Regions from separate parts of the Ruania alba genome, predicted to be linked through region 2. Evidence: predicted binding sites of a transcription regulator. Region 2 holds the regulator's gene; the other holds the start of a gene.
The links. The regulator LexA, encoded in region 2, represses DNA repair genes until DNA is damaged. The targets are predictions, from matches to a motif close to TCGAACANNTGTTCGA.

Region 1 (8,844 bases), on a different contig from region 2:
ATCACCGGCCAACTCAGCGCGAACGGTGGCCTGGAGGGGATCGAGTGGATCTCCGACGCCGACGCCACTGCCCTCGAAGTCCGTGATGGCGCCGGCGCGGTCTACGACCCGGCCGCGTACGGCGAGCACTTCGGTGGCATCTTCGCCGTGGCCGTGGAGTCGACTGGTGACGTCCACCTGGTGGTCCTGGAGTCTGACGGCACCGCCACCCACCTGCAGTCCGTCGCCCCGAGCGAGGCCATGCCGGCAGCGATGGGCCTGGACTGGCGCGCCGGCGCCAACGAGCTGTGGGTGCTGTGCGACGAGGCGTGCGACAACCGCACCGCGGCGCTCAGCTTCGACGGCGGCGAGCTCACCCGGTCGACCACGTACCACGCGCCGAGCGGGATGAACCCGAGCTTCACGAACGAGGGTGTGGCGATGGCGTGGTGCGCGCTGGATCCGGCGCTGGACCCGACGGTGCTGTGGATCTCCGACACCGCTCACGACGGGGTGTCGCTGCGGGCAGCCGCCGGTCAGGAATGCGTGGAGCCGACCGATCCATCGGACCCCGAGCCGACCGACCCGGGACCGACGCAACCGACCGATCCCGCTCCCCCGGTGGGTGCCGAGGTTCCGACACCTACACCCGCAGAAGACCTGACCGACGCCACCCGCGGTGACGTGACCGTCCCGGTCACCGCCGAGCGCGGCGAGACGATCCAGGTCACGATCCCCGGCGCGGCCGGTCAGGTCGTCCATGTGTGGCTGCACTCGGACCCGGTGCTGCTCACCACGGGCTCGGTGACCACGGACGGGACGATCGCCGTCACCATCGCCGCCGACGCTACGCTCGGTGACCACCAGATCGTCGTGCAGACCGAGGACGGCACGCTGCTCGGCTGGGCACCGCTGGAGCTCGTCGAGGGCGCGGGGAGCGATACGGACGGTGACGGTGCCCTTGCCACGACGGGGGCCGCCGTCGGGCCGGGACTGGGACTGGCCGCCCTGGCGGCGCTGCTGCTCGGCGTACTGCTGCTCGGCGCCAAGGTCTGGGTGGCCAGGCGCACGAACGCCTGACCGATGCCAGAGGGCCGCACCCGATCGGGTGCGGCCCTCTGGCATGTCAGCGGCTGCTCTTCTCCCGGAGACTGCAGCCGGGCCAGCAGCAGGGTCGGCGCATCCCCTCCTCGAGTTCTTCCCGGGTGCGCCGGATCCTCCGCTCGCGGGTCTTCTGCTGCTTGGCATCGGTGACCCAGCAGATGAACTCGTTGCGCGCGAGCGGGGTGATGTCGTGCCAGGCGGCGAGCGCCTCCTCGTGCGCGGTCAGCTCGTCGCGGAGATCGTCGGGGAGGCCGTGCACGGTGCCGGCCGGGAGCGCGGACATGTCTCGATGGTAGGCGCCGATGGTGCCAGCTCCCCATTCTGGTGACGGCGCCCGCTCCCATAGGGTGACCGGCATGACAGAGACCTTCCCGCAGCTGACCGTGCGTCAACGACTGAGCCTGATGACGAACCGTTTCGAGATCCGCCACGGTGGGAAGGAAGGCCGCGTCCTAGCGATCGCGCAGCAGAAGCGTCTGGCGATGAAGGAGCAGGTCACCTTCTACGCCGACGAGGAGCGGACGCAGCCGCTGTTCGGCTTCAAGGCACAGCAGGTGATGGACCTCGGCGCGACCTATGACATCGTCGACGCGGCCGACCAGCAGATCGGCTGGTTCCGCAAGGACTTCGGCAAGAGCCTGTTCAACTCCACGTTCCACGTCGGCGTTCCCGCACAAGGACTGGAAGGAGCCGGCAGTGAGCGGAACGGGTTCGTGGCGTTCGCCCGCCGGTTCCTCGACATCGGCTGGCCGGTGCACTTCGACTACGCCGCTGCGGATGGCACCCCGATCCTGGCGATCGAGCGGGCCTGGATGCTGCGGGACACCTACGACGTGACCCTGCCGGCTGCACCCAACGGCGCTCGCCTGGACTGGCGGGTGGCGGCGGCGTTGACGGTGGGGATGGACGTGCTGCTCGCGCGGTGACTCAGCGGCGGTTCGCGCGTTTCTCCAGCGCCTGCACATCCACGAGGTCGATCCCGCGGTAGCGCACCGCGATCCACCCGGACCTCTCGAGATCCTTGAGCACCTTGTTCAGGGACGGTCGCTGTACACCGAGCATCGCCGCCAGAGTGCGTTGCGGGAGCTCCACGTGACCCTCGACCGACTCGTCCAGCAGCAGCCGGGCGAGCTGGACCGGCAGCGGCTGCCCGAGCAGGTTCATCAGGCGTGCCTGACTGGACGCGAGCCGCATCGCAATGCTGGTGATCCAGCGGCGAGCGATGTGCGGATGGGTCGCGAGCAGATCGTCGAAGTCGCTCGAGGCGAGGAACAGCACGGTCCCCTCCGAGTCCGAACGCGCCGTGTACGGCGTGGGCATCGACATCAGCAACGGCACGTCGCCATCGACATCGCCGGGCCGGAGCACCCGGATCACCGTTCGCGCCCGGCCCGAGCCGATCGACAGTTCGGCGGTTCCGGCACGTACGATCCAGACCCCGGCTGAGTCCGTGCCCTCGGTGAACAGCACCTGCCCGGGCACCATCGGCCGAGGGCGCACCACGTGCGCGAGCGCGGACACATCGGCAGGAGTGAGCGGAGCGTGCGCGTCGTTGCCGACGCATCGGGCGACCCAGGCGGCCTGGCGCACCTGATCGTCCGGGACCTCACCGCCGAGGCGCCGCACGGTCCCGGAGAGAGCAGCGAGCGGATCGCCATTCATCCGTTCATCGTCTCAGCCCTGCTCTCACCGGGCATGTGTGTCAGTGGCCCCGGTGCCGAAGCCCGAACAATGTGCCTCCCAGTGCGATCCCGTAGATCACGTGGCCCATCAGGGACTGCAGCGTCATCGCGTTGATCTCCAGCACCGGCTCACCCAGCCATACCGGCATGATCAGCAGCGCCCCGACGACCCACACGATCGCTCCGTAGACGGCCCCGCCGATCAGCAGGCCGGGGAGACCTGCGCGCGTCCACAGCACGGCGAAGAGCACTCCGAAGCCGGCCGCGATCGCGAGATGTACGACGCCTCCGACGACCGGACTGTTGCTGCCCACCAGCATGGCGACCGTCTCGAGCATCCCCATCATCGCCATGAGGACGCCGAACAGGATTCCGCCGACCAGACCTCCGATGATCCCTGCCAACCCCCGGGCGACGACGCCAGTGTGCTCGGCCGCGTCGTGGGAGTGTCCATGCGCATGCGTTGTCATGATCTGACCTCCTCATCGCCGCGTCCCGGGTGGACGCGTGGCACCACGCTGGCCCTCCCGTTCGCCGTATGGCGCAACATTGTCAGCGCGCTGACAATCTCCTGGCCGTGCACCCGGAGCTCACGACGTGACGGCGTGGTCGAGCTCCGCTAGTGCTCACCGCCGTTCCCGGCCGAGCCCGCCTCAGCGGCCAGCCGCAGCACGTCGTCCACCGACCAGTGGTCGTCGGCATGGGCCCCGTAGCCGACGGCGAGGATGCGCGCGTCCGGGGCGATCAGGAAGTCGGCGGGCAGGCCGAGATGGCCGCTGCCGTCGTCGGCGGGCAGGCTCGGCGGCTGTTTCAGCCACCCCGCGGTCGCAGCCAGCCACGCCTTCGGGTGGGTGATGGCGCGCCAGGACTGCTCCACCCCGAACTCCCGGTACAGATGTTTGCCCGGGTCGGGGATCAGCGGGAACGGGAAACCGAGCGCGAGCGGGGTGAGCACCTCGTGAGAGGAGTGGAACACGGCCACCTCGGCGATCCCGGCGCGGCGGATCTCGTCGTGCCGGTCCACGAAAAACCTCAGGTGGCGGTTGCAGATCGGGCAACCGGCGTACCGCCGGAACTGCAGGTGCATCAGACGCTCGGAGTCGGGGACCTCGACCGCGCCGGACTCACCTGCGGCGTCCAGGCTCCGGTACGGCACGTGCATCCCGATGCGCATGGCTCCGGTGCCGTGGGGAGGACGTCTCGTGCTCATGGTCTCCGTCCGGTCTGCGGGCTGCTCGACTCTCAGCGCGCGGTGACGCATCCACCGTGCGAGCTGTCACCGCGCTGACACCTACGGTACGGAGACATCTGCTCCACCGCTGTGGACGAACGCAGCCGCTGTCGGTGGGAGCGGGCAGGATGGGGGTGATGACTTCCACCGCCGAGATCCTCGCCACCACCATCCGCTCTGTGGCCGGCCCGGATGCCGCCCCGCGCGCCGATCAGGAACGCGCGGTGGTCGAGCTGGTCGACAACGGCCGGCGTGTGCTCGTGGTGCAGGCCACCGGGTGGGGGAAATCTGCTGTCTATTGGGGCGCGACGGCGGCCCTGCGCTCCCGTGGGGCCGGCCCCACGCTCGTGGTGTCACCACTCCTGGCACTCATGCGGGACCAGATCGCGGCGGCGGAGCGGGCCGGGCTGGCCGCCGCCACGATCAACTCCACGAACATCGAGGAGTGGGACGACGTGCTCGGTGCACTCGCCGCCGGGCGGATCGACGTGCTGCTGATCTCCCCGGAACGGCTCGCGAACCCTCGGTTCGCCGATCGCCTGCCGGACCTGCTCGCCTCCACCGGCATGCTGGTGATCGACGAGGCGCACTGCGTCTCGGACTGGGGCTTCGACTTCCGCCCGGACTACCAGCGGCTCACCCGCACGCTTCTGCACCTCGCACCCGGCACCCCCGTGCTGGCCACCACGGCGACGGCGAACGAACGGGTGACGGCCGACGTCGCCGACCAGCTCGGTACGGATGGCACGGAGGCGTTGACCCTGCGTGGCTCCCTCGCACGTGCGTCGTTGCGGCTCGCGGTGGTCCCGGGCCTGAGCCCGCTGGACCGGTACGCGTGGGTGGCCGAGGCACTGGGCCGGCTGCCCGGGTCCGGGATCGTGTACGCCCTCACCGTGGCCGAGGCGGAACGGGTGGCGGGATTCCTGCGGGAGCAGGGCCTGGACGTGGCCGCCTACACCGGGCAGACGGAGAATCGCACGGAGCTCGAGGACAGGCTCCGGGACAACCAGGTGAAGGCATTGGTGGCGACCTCCGCGCTCGGGATGGGCTACGACAAACCCGACCTGGCGTTCTGCATCCACCTCGGATCGCCCGCCTCCCCGGTGGCCTATTACCAGCAGGTGGGGCGTGCAGGGCGCGCGTTGGACAACGCGACGGCCGTGCTGGTTCCCTCCGACGCGGACGAACGCATCTGGGAGTACTTTGCCACGGCAGGCATCCCCGACCCGGAGCAGGTGGACCAGGTGCTCGACGTGCTCGGCCGGGCCGCCATGGGCGATCCGGAGTCCGGCGCGCCGGCCGAAGCGGTCTCGGAGACGGCGCTGTCCACGGCCACCGGGATCCGGCCCGGACGGTTGTCCACGCTGCTGAAGATCATCGCCGTCGACGGCGTGGTGGAGCGAGTGCGGGGCGGCTGGGTCGGGACCGGGAAGCCGTGGCACTACGACGAGCAGAAGTGGGCAGGGCTGCGGAAGGTGCGCGCTGCCGAGGCCGATCTGATGCGCCGGTACGCCCACGGTGAGGGATGCCTGATGCAGTTCCTGCAGGTGGCGCTGGACGATCCGGATCCGCGCCCGTGCGGGCGGTGCTCGGTGTGCGACGGGCACCTGCCCGAACCCGGCGAGCGCCCCGGCGAAGAGATGGTGGCCGCGGCACGGACCTACTTCCGCGGCCTGGACGCGGTGGTGGAGCCGCGCAAGTTGTGGCCCTCCGGCGTGGACGGGGTGCGCGGGAAGATCGGGCCGATCATTGCGCCCGGGCGGGCGGTCGCGTTCGCGGACGACCCGGCGTGGTCGGACGTGCTGGCCCGGATGTGGCAGCGGGACGAGCCTGCTCCTGCCGAGATCCTTGCGGCGGCGGTGGCCACGCTGAGCCGGTGGGCACGGCATTGGGAACGCCCGACGGCGGTCGTTCCGATGCCGTCACGACGGTTCCCCCAGCTGGTGGGTTCCGTGGCAGCGCACCTGTCCCAGGTGGGGCGCCTTCCGCTGGTGGAGGCCCTGGAGGTGACCGGGCCGCGACCGACGGAGGACGCGACGTCGGGGATGCGGGTGCGTGAACTGCTCGCCCGCACCCGGGCGCTCGACGGTGTGGAACTGTCCGGGCCGGTGCTGCTGGTTGACGACGCGATCCGGACTCGATGGACCGTGACGGTGGCGGCGCACCTGCTCGGTCAGGCCGGGGCGACGTCGGTCTTGCCGTTCGCCGTGCACCAGTTGCCCTGACGGGCGCCTCAACTGGCGGCGCGAACCTTACCCTGCCAGTGGTGCGGCTCGAGCGCCGGCGCGTCCTCGACGGCGAACCCGGCGCAGGCTCGTGCGTGCGCAATGACATCTTCGAGCAGGGCCCGGAGCCGATCCTCGGCGTCGTTGACGCAGGCGTCCGCGATCCCGCGCGCTGCGATCTCAGTGATGGTGCCTGCCGACGACCGTTCGGATCCCGGGTGGCCGGCGGCCCCTATGGTTCCCACGAAGTCCCGCGCCCAGGCATGCAGCGCCGGTTGGTCCTCGAGTGCGCGGCGAGCACGGTGACACACTTCGACGCTGGCTGCGGTGCGGTAGGTGCCGAACGTCCCCACCGTGCGTCCGATGCCCACGGCAAGGCCACGTTGGCGACTCTGCGAGGCGATCGGAAGTGCATGCACGGCAGCGATCAGGGCGACCTCGTCCTCGAACCCTGGGCCGAGGTGCCGCAGCCCGATCACCGACGGAATCAGCGGGGCCAGCCGTGAACGGGCACGATCCGGGGTGAGGTCGTTGACCAGTCGGGCCAGCCGGGCAAGGGCTTCGTCCGTACAACCAGGCGCGTCGCTCCAGGACTCACCGGCCAGGTAGGAGACGAGCTCCATGAAGCACGCCCCGCGCCGCGGATTCCGGTGCCGCCCTCGAGCCAGCATCGGCATCGACATAGGTGCAGTGGCAGACATTCTCGACACCTCCACGTGGGATGAGTCACTCCATTATCGACGGGTTCTGTGCCCCCCGCCAGTGCAGCAGCAGCCGGACTCAGGCTGCGGAAGGCCCGTCGGTGTGGTTGTTCGCCGGCAGTCTCGACGCCTGGTTGTCCACAGATGTGGGTCCGATACCCCTTCCCGGGGCGCCTTGTCCACAGGTGCACGCCCGATGCACCTTCATCCACAGGCGGAGGCGGACTTTTCGTTGCAATACCAACGATTACTCTTGACTGAGGCGAACAACAGTTCTAGACTGTAAGGCAGGAAACAGGGCCGGATTCGGGGACCGTGAGGAGGCGGGGATGAGCACCACCACCCATCTGGGCACCACCCCGGCCGAGGCTGTCCGGGACCTGCTGAGCGAACACCTGACCGAGACCGATGCGCCCGGGAAGTTGGCCGTGGTCACCGCCCTGCTCGATGACGTGCTCGAGACGGACCTGCCCGGGCTGCCCTCCGCGGTGCTGCCTGAGGTGGTGGGCGGGGTGGAGCAGGTGCGGCGCCGGTTGGACGCCCTCACCACCGCGACGGTGTCCGCGGTGGAAGCCGATGGGACGTGGGCTGTGTCAGGGGCACGGACGATGGCGTCCTGGTGGGTCAACGCCACCGGGACTCACGGGGGTAAAGCCCGTGGCCAGGTGCACCTGTCCCGCACCCTGCGTAACCACCTACCCGCCACCACCATGGCTCTTCGTGCCGGGGTGATCAGCGGCGACCATGCCGCCGCGTTGGCCAGGCACGCCACCACCACACCCATCCTGCGGGAACGATTGGGCCACCCCGACGTGGGTGAGGACTTCCTCATATCTCAGGCGCGGGTGTTGGATGCGGACTCCTTCACCCGATTGGTGAAAACCTGGGCGGTGCGGGCTGACCCCGAGGCGGCGGAGCGGAACTGGCGTGAAGAGTCCGCCAAAGAGCACCTCTTCGTCTCAGCCACCACCGCCGGGCGCCGCGTGGACGGGTGGCTCGATGACACCAACGGTCAGATCGTGGAGCAAGCCTTCGCCGCCGTCACCGGGGTGCCCGCCGCTGATGATGAACGCACCCCGTCCCAGCGCAACGCCCACGCCCTGATCACCCTCGCCCAGCACGTCCTCGACAGTGGCCAGTTCCAACCCACAGCCCGGGTCCGCCCCCACCTGCTCGTCCACGTCCCCGCCGACACCCTGCACCGCCTGACCACCACACCCACCCCCATCAGTGATCACCGGCGCCCCCGCTGCACCTGCCACCACCCCACCAGCAGCAGTGCAAGTGGTGCGGGTGAGGTCTCGGGCGATAAGGGTGAGGCGGGCCTGCTCGAGACTGCACTGCCGGGTCTGGAGCACACGGCTGGTCATGCGCCGGGGTGCCCGGGCGACCCGGCCGCCCCGGTGATCAGCTCAACCATCGACCACGAACACCTGGTCGGCGCAGAACCCGCGACCCTGGCTGATGGCACCCCCATCAGCCACGCCGAGCTCGCCCACCTGACCTGTGATGCCGAATTCACCCGCATCATCCTCAACCCCGACAGCCAACCCCTGGATGTCGGCCGGGCGCAACGCCTGCACACCGCCGCCCAGACCAAAGCGATCTGGGCCCGCGACCACCACTGCCAGCACCCCGGCTGCACCGCACCACCAGGATTGGGCGAGATCCACCACAGCACCTGGTGGTCCCGCGGCGGCCACACCAACACCCACCACGGCATCCTGCTCTGCTGGTACCACCATCGCCTCGTTCATCAGCGCGATATCACCATCACCCGACACCACGACCACTGGCACTTCACCACACCCAGCGGCCACCCCATCAACTACCACCACCCACCACCCTGCGAACAACCAGCCATCCCACCCGAGGAACCAGAACCACCGGCACCACCGGGACCACCGGGACCACCCGTCATC
Region 2 (8,844 bases):
TGGGCGACACCGACGTGGTGCTCTCCGGCGAGGGTGCGCTGCTCGCCGCGCTGAACGCCCAGCGCACCGGGCGGATGGGCGACATCGTGGCGACCATCCAGGCGGAGCAGGACGCCGTCATCCGGTCTGGCCTGGACGGTGTGCTCATCGTTGAAGGCGGGCCGGGCACCGGAAAGACGGCGGTAGCGCTGCACCGCGCTGCCTTCCTGCTGTACGCCCACCGGGAACGGATCGAACGTTCCGGTGTGCTCCTGGTGGGTCCGAGCCGGGTGTTCCTGCGGTACATCGAGAAGGTGCTGCCCTCACTCGGTGAGACCGGCGTGGTCGCGACCACGATCGCCGATCTCATTCCCGGTATCGAGGCGACCGGCACGGAGGAACCGCACATCGCCGAGCTCAAGGGGCGCGCCGTGTGGAGCCGGATCCTCACCAGCGCGATCAAGGCGCGCCAACGCGTGCTGCCGGAGCAGGACCTGATGGTGGGCTCCGTGCGGTTGCGCTTGCTGCCCGACGACATCCGGGAGGCGCAGGAGCGTGCGCGCCGCAGCCGCGCACCGCACAACGTGGCCCGCGTGACGTTCGTGCGCCACATGCTCAGTGCGCTGGTGCGCCAGTACGCCGAGAAGGTCCCGGGGGTCGGCGACGATGACCGGGCCGACATCATCGAGGACCTGCGCAGCTCACGGGACGTCCGCGTGGCGCTGAACTTGTGCTGGATGCCGCTGACCGCGACCGGCCTGCTCGAGGACCTCTACGCCAAGCCGCATCGTCTGGCCGAGGTGGCCGGACGCCTCACCGCCGCCGAGCGTTCCGCCCTCCGCCGCGACCGTGGCACGCCGTGGACGCCGTCCGACGTCCCCCTGTTGGACGAGCTGGCGGACCGGATCGGCGAGGACGACGAGGCCGAGCGCGCCCGCGCGCGCACCGAGGCCTCGCACCGCGAGTCCGAGGTGGCCTACGCCCGCGAGATGCTCGCTCAGTCGGGGCACGGCGACGGGATGGTGGACGCGGAGATGGTGGCGGACCGGTTCGCCGGTTCCGGACCACGGCTCTCCACGGCCGAACGCGCCATGGCCGACCGGGCGTGGACGTACGGGCACATCGTGGTGGACGAAGCCCAGGAACTCTCCGCGATGGCGTGGCGTGCCCTGCTGCGACGCAACCCCACCCGCTCGATGACCGTCGTCGGCGACGTCTCCCAGACGTCCAGCCTCGCGGGTGCGAGCAGCTGGGAGGCCATGCTGGACCGGCCGTTGCGCGGACGGCACCGGACAGCGACCCTGACGGTGAACTATCGGACGCCGGCGGACGTGATGAGCACTGCCCGCCGGATGATGCAGGCCGTGGATCCCGCCCATCCCCCGACCCCGGTGACGTCGGCACGTGAGGTGCCGGACGCCGTCGTGGTGACATCGACCGACTCCCTGGTGGAGGGCCTGGTGGCCGTGGTACGCCAGGAGCGGGAGAGAGCCGACGGCGGCCGGCTCGCCGTGATCGTGCCGACGGGGCTCCGCGAGGAGGTCGCCCAGGCCGTGGGTGTCGGCGGTGCAGTGAACCTCACCGATCAGGTCGTCGTGCTCGACCCGGGCGCGAGCAAGGGGCTCGAGTTCGACGTGGTGGTCCTGGCCGAGCCAAGCCAGATCCTCGCCGATGCCGGACGCCCGGGCGACCTGTACGTGGCCATGACCCGCCCCACCCAGCGCCTGCACGTCGTGCATGCCGAACCGCTGCCGCCGGGCATCGAAGCGTCCAGCACCTGAGAGCGATTGTGAATCTCGCGCTGTCGGGAGCACGATAGGGCCGTGGTCAAGGCACTCCTCCTGGAAAACATCCACTCGCTCGGCAGCGATCTGCTTCGCAACTCCGGATTCGAGGTCGCCACTCGCCCTGGCGCCCTCGACGAGGACGAGCTGATCGAAGCCCTCGATGGCGTCCAGGTGCTCGGCCTGCGCTCGAAGACGCAACTGACCTCTCGGGTGATCGAGAACGCGCCGGATCTTCTGGCCGTGGGCGCCTTCTGCATCGGCACCAACCAGATCGACCTCACCGCTGCCGCGAACGCCGGTGTGGCTGCCTTCAACGCCCCGTTCTCGAACACTCGATCCGTGGTGGAGCTCGCACTCGCCGAGATCATCGCCCTCACCCGTCGTCTCACCGAGAAGGACAAGTCCCTGCACGGGGGCGTCTGGGACAAGTCCGCGAGCGGTGCGCACGAGGTACGCGGCCGCACCCTCGGCATCGTCGGTTACGGCAACATCGGGACCCAGCTCTCCGTGGTGGCCGAGGCACTCGGGATGCGCGTGATCTTCTTCGACAGCGCCGAGAAGCTGGCTCTCGGCAACGCCAAGCGGATGCCGAGCCTGGACACACTGCTCGAAGAGGCCGACGTGGTCACTCTGCACGTGGACGGTCGCGGCGGGAACGCCGGGATGTTCGGGGCCGCAAAGTTCGCCCGGATGAAGCCGGGAGCGATCTTCCTCAACCTCTCCCGTGGCTTCCTGGTGGACTACGCGGCTCTACGCCAGCAGATCCTGGACGGCCGGGTGGCCGGAGCCGCCGTGGACGTGTTCCCCCAGGAGCCGAAAAGCCAGGGCGACCCGTTCGACTCCGAGCTACGTGACCTGCCCAACGTGATCCTCACCCCACACGTCGGGGGATCCACCGAGGAAGCCCAGCAGGACATCGGCGTGTTCGTGGCCTCGAAGCTGCGCGACTACCTGGACAACGGGGCGACCGCGCTGAGCGTGAATCTTCCGTCACTGATCCTGGACCGCCCCAGCGACGGAGCGCATCGGATCGCGCACCTGCACCACAACGTGCCCGGGGTGCTCGCCCACGTGAACAACGCCCTCTCAGACGAGGGTGTGAACATTGAGAGTCAGGTCCTGAGCACGTCCGGGTCCGTCGGGTACGTGGTCACCGACATCGGAGGTGACCTCCCGATCGGCACGCTGCGGGAGATCGAGCAGATGGACGCCACGATCCGGGTGCGTGCGCTGAGCCCGCACGCGGACGACTAGACGGACTTGCGCCGGAACACCCGGCGCCCGCCGGGGCCGTCCACCTCGGACCCGTGCACTGCCCCGGTGTTGCGGTGGCCCTGGGCGGTGGGGTGCTCACGCTCGGCCTTGCGTTCGAGGGCCTCCCGCATCTTCGCCTTGGCGTCGGAGATCTGCTCGTCCTGCTCCGACGTACGGTCTGCGCCTGATTGCTGCGTCATCATCGACTCCTCACCTCGCCACTCTCGGTGACGTCATGGCCCTCACGAGGCTGCCGTGAGGATGGGTCCTGCCCGGACAGGTGCGCCTGCCGGACGTGAGACCACTGTGCCCGGATGCTCCGGGCACGCGCCAGGCATTTAGCATCGCAGGTATGACCTCGCTCTACCAGGCAGCCGACTCTCGCTACGACACGATGCCGATGCGCCGCTCGGGACGTTCCGGTCTGGATCTCCCGCTCATCTCGCTCGGCCTGTGGCAGAACTTCGGAGATTCCACACCCGCGCAGACCCAGCGCGAGATCGTGCTGGGAGCCTTCGACCGAGGGATCACCCAGTTCGACCTCGCCAATAATTACGGGCCACCTCGCGGCAGGGCCGAAGAGGTGTTCGGCCGCCTGCTCGCTACCGACCTGGCGCCCTACCGGGACGAGCTGGTGGTCACCACGAAGGCCGGCTACCGGATGTGGCCGGGCCCTTACGGCGAGGGCGGATCCCGCAAGTACCTGCTCAGCTCCCTGGACGCGTCCCTACGACGGATGGGGGTGGACGCCGTGGACATCTTCTACTCCCACCGGTTCGACCCCACCACACCGTTGCACGAGACCATGGGCGCACTGAAGACGGCCGTGGACTCCGGACGCGCGCACTACGCGGGGATCTCCTCCTACTCCGCCACGCGCACCCGGGAGGCGGTCGCCGCGGCCGCCGAGGTCGGCCTCGACCTTGTGGTGCACCAGCCCTCGTACTCGCTGATCAACCGGTGGATCGAGGACCCGGATGACTCCGGCGAATCCCTGCTCGACGTGCTCGGCGAGGTCGGGATGGGAGCGGTGGTCTTCTCGCCGCTCGCCCAGGGCATGCTCACCGATCGCTACCTCTCCGGTGTCCCCGAGGAGTCCCGGGCGGCCAAGGACGGACCGTTGCGCACCTCGTTCCTCACCGAGGAGAACCTGCGGCGCATCCGCGCCTTGACGGACCTGGCTGATGACCGGGGCCAGACCTTGGCCCAGATGGCAGTCGCGTGGGTGCTGCGGGACCCACGCATCACCACGGCCCTGGTCGGAGCCTCGAGCGTGGCCCAACTCGACGACACACTCGGTGCACTGGCACACCTCGAGTTCGGCGCGGACGAGCTCGCTGCGATCGACCGGCACGCCCAGGAGGGCGGTGTGAACATCTGGGCGGATCGCTCCAGCGACCTGTAAGGCGACCGGGCCGCTGCCGTCCACGGGAGCGCCGTGCGGCGATCGCCGTCGGTGGTCCGGGCTTCCCCTCCCGGACCACCGACGGCCGTCTAGGTGAGGGACTCGGCTTCGTCCCGTTCGGCGCGATCCTCGCGCAACGCCGTGATGGCGGCCTCGAAGTCCTCCAGAGAGCAGAAGCCCTGGTACACGCTCGCGAACCGCAGGTAGGCGACCTCGTCGAGGGCACGTAATGGGCCGAGTATCGTCAACCCGATCTCGTGCGCGTCCACCTCGGCCACACCGGTGGCACGGACGGCTTCCTCGACCTGCTGTGCGAGCAACGCGAGATCATCCTCGGAGACAGGGCGCCCCTGGCACGCCTTGCGCACACCCGAGATGATCTTGTCCCTGCTGAACGGCTCGACCGCACCCGAACGCTTCATCACGCTCAGGCTCGTCGTCTCCACCGTGGTGAATCGCCGCGAGCACTCGGGACACTGGCGGCGGCGGCGAATCGAGGCACCGTCCTCCGCGGTCCGTGAGTCCACCACGCGCGAGTCACCGTGACGGCAGAACGGACAATGCACGTCGGCGCCGATCCTTTCCTCGCGTGATGCCACCACATCTGCGGCAATCACATCAGTGTAACTACTAGATGTAGCAAAACCGTAGACACTGAGCCGCCTTCAGCGCAAGTATGTCCGACGACGGCTACTGACGGGGCCGCCGAACGCCGCTCGTCCGATGGTCAGTCACCAGAGGCGCGGGGCCGATCACCCTTCAGCCGGCACGGTGAGCTGCTGCCCGGTGTGCACGGTCGCGCCCGAAAGTCCGTTCAGCGTCATGATCTGATCGACGACCACGCGCACGTCCTGCCCGGGCTCCGCGACCTCGCTGGCAATCACCCACAGACTCTCCCCGGCCCCCACGGTGACAACCCCGACCTCCGCCGGCGGCGCCTCGTTCGCAGGGAAGGCGAGGCCGACCAACGAGCCCACCAGCACCGCACCCAGGAGTGCCAGCACCGAGAGGACGGCCCGGCCACGCATCGTGAGGCGCAACGGGGCCGCCTCGGACAGGTCACTGGTGGGACGGACAGGAGCGAGAGGAGCCTCCGGCGCACGGGGGACGGACAGCGGCTGAGGAGTGACGTCCGGGACCGCCACGAGGTGGCGGCGACGCACCGGGCTCGGACGGAACTCTGGAACAGGAAGGGCCAAGGCGCTCATCTGAGCTCTCCTCTCGGTCGGTCATGCGGGTCTAGAACACTCGTTCGTCGAACACCTGTTTCGAAGGTAGCACGCATGTGCGACAATGTCGACACGCTGGTCGAACAGATGTTTTGACGTGGCGGCCCTCCCCTCTAGGCTGGGAGAACCACTACGCCAGAGCACATCACCGACCACTGACATTGGCGTCATATCAACGCCCGAGGCCCCTTGGAGGACACCGTGAGCCGCGCGAAGTCGACCGATCCGAAGGACCGTCCCGGCCCGGACGGGCTCAGCCCGCGCCAGCGCCTGATCATGAAGTCGATCAAGCAGAGCCTCGACAAGAAGGGGTACCCACCGACGATGCGCGAGATCGGGGCCGCCGTGGGTCTCGCGAGCCCGTCCTCGGTGAAGTACCAGCTGAACATCCTCGAGCAGAAGGGGTACCTGCGCCGCGACCCGGTCTCGACCCGAGCGATCGAGATCATCAACCCGGACGACTCTCAGGAGGCGACCGCCAAACCTGGGACCTTCACCATGCACGACGGTGAGCAGAGCGACGTCTCAGCCACCTACGTGCCGGTGGTGGGCCGCATTGCCGCCGGTGGACCGATCCTGGCCGAGCAGGCGGTCGAGGATGTCTTCCCGCTCCCCCGGCAGCTCGTCGGCGAGGGTGAGCTCTTCCTGCTCAAGGTCGTCGGTGACTCGATGATCGATGCGGCAATCTGTGACGGCGACTGGGTGGTGGTCCGGCAGCAGGCGGTGGCCGAGAACGGCGAGATCGTGGCGGCGATGATCGACGGTGAGGCCACGGTGAAGACCTTCAAGCGCACGACCGACGCCCTCTGGTTGCTCCCCGCCAATGACGCCTACTCACCGATCGACGGGACCGACGCGGAGATTCTCGGCCGGGTCGTGAGCGTGCTTCGCTCGCTCTGAGTCTTCGGTCCACTCCCGGCCCGATTCAGCTTTCGGCGAGACGGGTGAGGGCGGCGCGCACCACGTGTGTGTCGGTGGTCGGCCACAGGGGCGGCAGGCTCGCGGCCAGGAAGGTTCCGTAGCGGGCCGTGCGCAGCCGTGGGTCCAGCACGGCCACCACCCCTCGGTCGGTGGTGGACCGGATGAGGCGTCCGGCGCCCTGGGCGAGGAGCAGGGCGGCGTGGGTGGCCGAGATCGCCATGAAGCCGTTCCCGCCCGACTTGCCGACCACCTCGGTGCGGGCCGCCTTGATCGGGTCGTCGGGGCGCGGGAACGGGATCCGGTCGATCAGCACCAGCCGGCACGACTGACCCGGTACATCCACGCCCTGCCACAGGGAGAGGGTGCCGAACAGGGACGCTGCCGGGTCGGCCGCGAACTCACGCACCAGCGTCGGCAGCACGTCCTCCCCCTGCAGCAGGATCGGGGTGTCCAGCCGCTCCCGCATGGCTTCCGCTGCCGCCTGCGCACCGCGGCGTGAGGAGAACAGCCCCAGCGCGCCGCCGCCGGAGGCGGTGACCAGTTCGGCGATCTCGTCCAGCACGCGCTCGTCGGTCCCGTCCCGCCCGGGGGCGGGAGGTGCTTGGCCACGTAGAGGATCCCCTGCCGTCCGTAGTCGAACGGGGAGGAGACGATCTCCGAGCGGTAGGTGCCTGCAGCCAGGCCCAGTGCGCCCGCCGTGGCATCGAACGTCCCGCCGAGCGCCAGGGTGGCCGAAGTGAGCACGGCCGACCGTCCGGCGAGCAGTTCGCCGGTGATGGGCCCGGCCACGTTCAGGGGCGCCACCATCAACCGAGATCCCTCACCCGGTCGCCGGCCGCGTTCGCACCAGAGCACGTCGACGTTCTCCCGCACCCGGTCCGAGAGCAGCCGGTCGGCCACTTCGAAGAGCACCAGGAGCGCGCTCTTGGCCATGTTGACCCCGCCGGCGTCTCCCCCGGGCTTGGTCTCGCCCTTCATCGCGCTCATCCCCTCGCGCGTGGCATCGGCGATGGTGCGCACGGCGGCAGTCAGCTCCTCGGGCAGTCCCATCCGCAGCCGTCCCTCGGGGACCTGCATGAGCAACGTGCGCAGCTCGGCAGCCGCGTCGTCCAAGGGCGCGAGCTGCACGCCACCGTGGCGTCGCGCGATCCGGGCGGTGCGTTCCACCACGGCCGCGGACAGCTCCACCGTGGCCTGCGCCGTGACTCGGTCGGAGAGCTCGTGCGCCTCGTCCACCAGGAGGATCTCGTGCTCGGGCAGCACCTTCGGCGAGCCGGAGGCGGCGATACCGAGCATGGCGTGATTGGTCACCACGAGGTCCGCCTCGCGGGCGGTGGCACGTGCGTGCTCGGGGAAGCACTCGGCGAGCAGCGGGCACTTCTGGCCGAGGCATTCCATCGAGGTGATCGAGACCTGCCGCCACGCGCGGTCGCTCACGCCGGGCACGAGGTCGTCCCTGTCCCCGGTGTCGGTCTCTTCGGCCCATTCCCGCAGCCGCACCACCTGGGCGCCGAGGGAGGCGTCCTCGGCCTGCTCGCCCGGGTGCTCCTCAGCCGCCGACGGCGCAGCCTCGCTCGCCGAGAACAGCGCACCTTCGTCGTCGGGCGGGTACCCACCGGCGAGCTTGTGCTTGCACACGTAGTTGTGCCATCCCTTGAGGAGGGCTACTTCCGGTGGTCGGGGCAGGCGCTCGGCGAGGATGTCGGCCACCAGTGGGAGGTCATGCCCGATCACCTGACGCTGCAGCGCCAGCGTGGCGGTGGAGACGATCGCTCGTTGCCCCCGGTTGACGGCGTGCATGAGGGTGGGTACCAGGTACGCGAGCGACTTTCCGGTACCGGTCCCGGCCTGCACCAGCAGGTGCGCACCGTCGTCGAGCGTGTCGGCCACGGTCCTGGCCATCTGGTGCTGCCCCTCACGCCGCGACCCACCCATCGAGGCCACGACCGCGTCAAGGACGTCGTCGATCGGATGGTCGTCCGCCTCGGCGGCGGTGGGAGCGTCGGCAGGCACCCGACGACGTTAGCGCGTCCGCACCCCTGGTGCGGGCAACGCGCCCCGGGATGTGGACGCCCGTGCGCGAGGAGCTCTGTTAGCCGGACCTGCGGTGCTCGGCGGAACCGAGATCGTTGGCGAGTGCCTCGTCCACCCGGGCCACCAGGCGCGTGCCCTCGGCGAGGTGGTCGATGCTGATCACCTCGCCGGAGGTGTGCGCCCGGTGCAGCAGGTCACCGCGGGAGTAGGGCACCACGAGGTCCACATCCACGGC

Region 1: a site for LexA is predicted at 7,185-7,200, ahead of BLU77_RS12105 (HNH endonuclease signature motif containing protein). Genes of this name have one in related genera too.

What each region holds. Positions count from the first base shown of each region.
Region 1 covers NZ_FNTX01000002.1:336,131-344,974, forward strand. Annotated here, with positions in the region: gene BLU77_RS12065 (lamin tail domain-containing protein) at 1-1,059, shown strand, start outside; gene BLU77_RS12070 (YdeI/OmpD-associated family protein) at 1,106-1,366, opposite strand; gene BLU77_RS12075 (LURP-one-related family protein) at 1,440-2,009, shown strand; gene BLU77_RS12080 (Crp/Fnr family transcriptional regulator) at 2,011-2,745, opposite strand; gene BLU77_RS12085 (hypothetical protein) at 2,786-3,235, opposite strand; gene BLU77_RS12090 (peroxiredoxin-like family protein) at 3,385-3,975, opposite strand; gene BLU77_RS12095 (RecQ family ATP-dependent DNA helicase) at 4,134-6,221, shown strand; gene BLU77_RS12100 (hypothetical protein) at 6,230-6,922, opposite strand; gene BLU77_RS12105 (HNH endonuclease signature motif containing protein) at 7,252-8,844, shown strand, end outside.
Region 2 covers NZ_FNTX01000001.1:971,688-980,531, reverse strand. Annotated here, with positions in the region: gene BLU77_RS04575 (HelD family protein) at 1-1,760, shown strand, start outside; gene serA (phosphoglycerate dehydrogenase) at 1,803-3,020, shown strand; gene BLU77_RS04565 (DUF5302 domain-containing protein) at 3,017-3,220, opposite strand; gene BLU77_RS04560 (aldo/keto reductase) at 3,373-4,425, shown strand; gene nrdR (transcriptional regulator NrdR) at 4,515-4,991, opposite strand; gene BLU77_RS22530 (LysM peptidoglycan-binding domain-containing protein) at 5,178-5,633, opposite strand; gene lexA (transcriptional repressor LexA) at 5,931-6,554, shown strand; gene BLU77_RS23040 (ATP-dependent DNA helicase) at 6,580-7,137, opposite strand; partial or broken gene BLU77_RS23035 (hypothetical protein) at 8,364-8,477, opposite strand; gene hflX (GTPase HflX) at 8,668-8,844, opposite strand, start outside.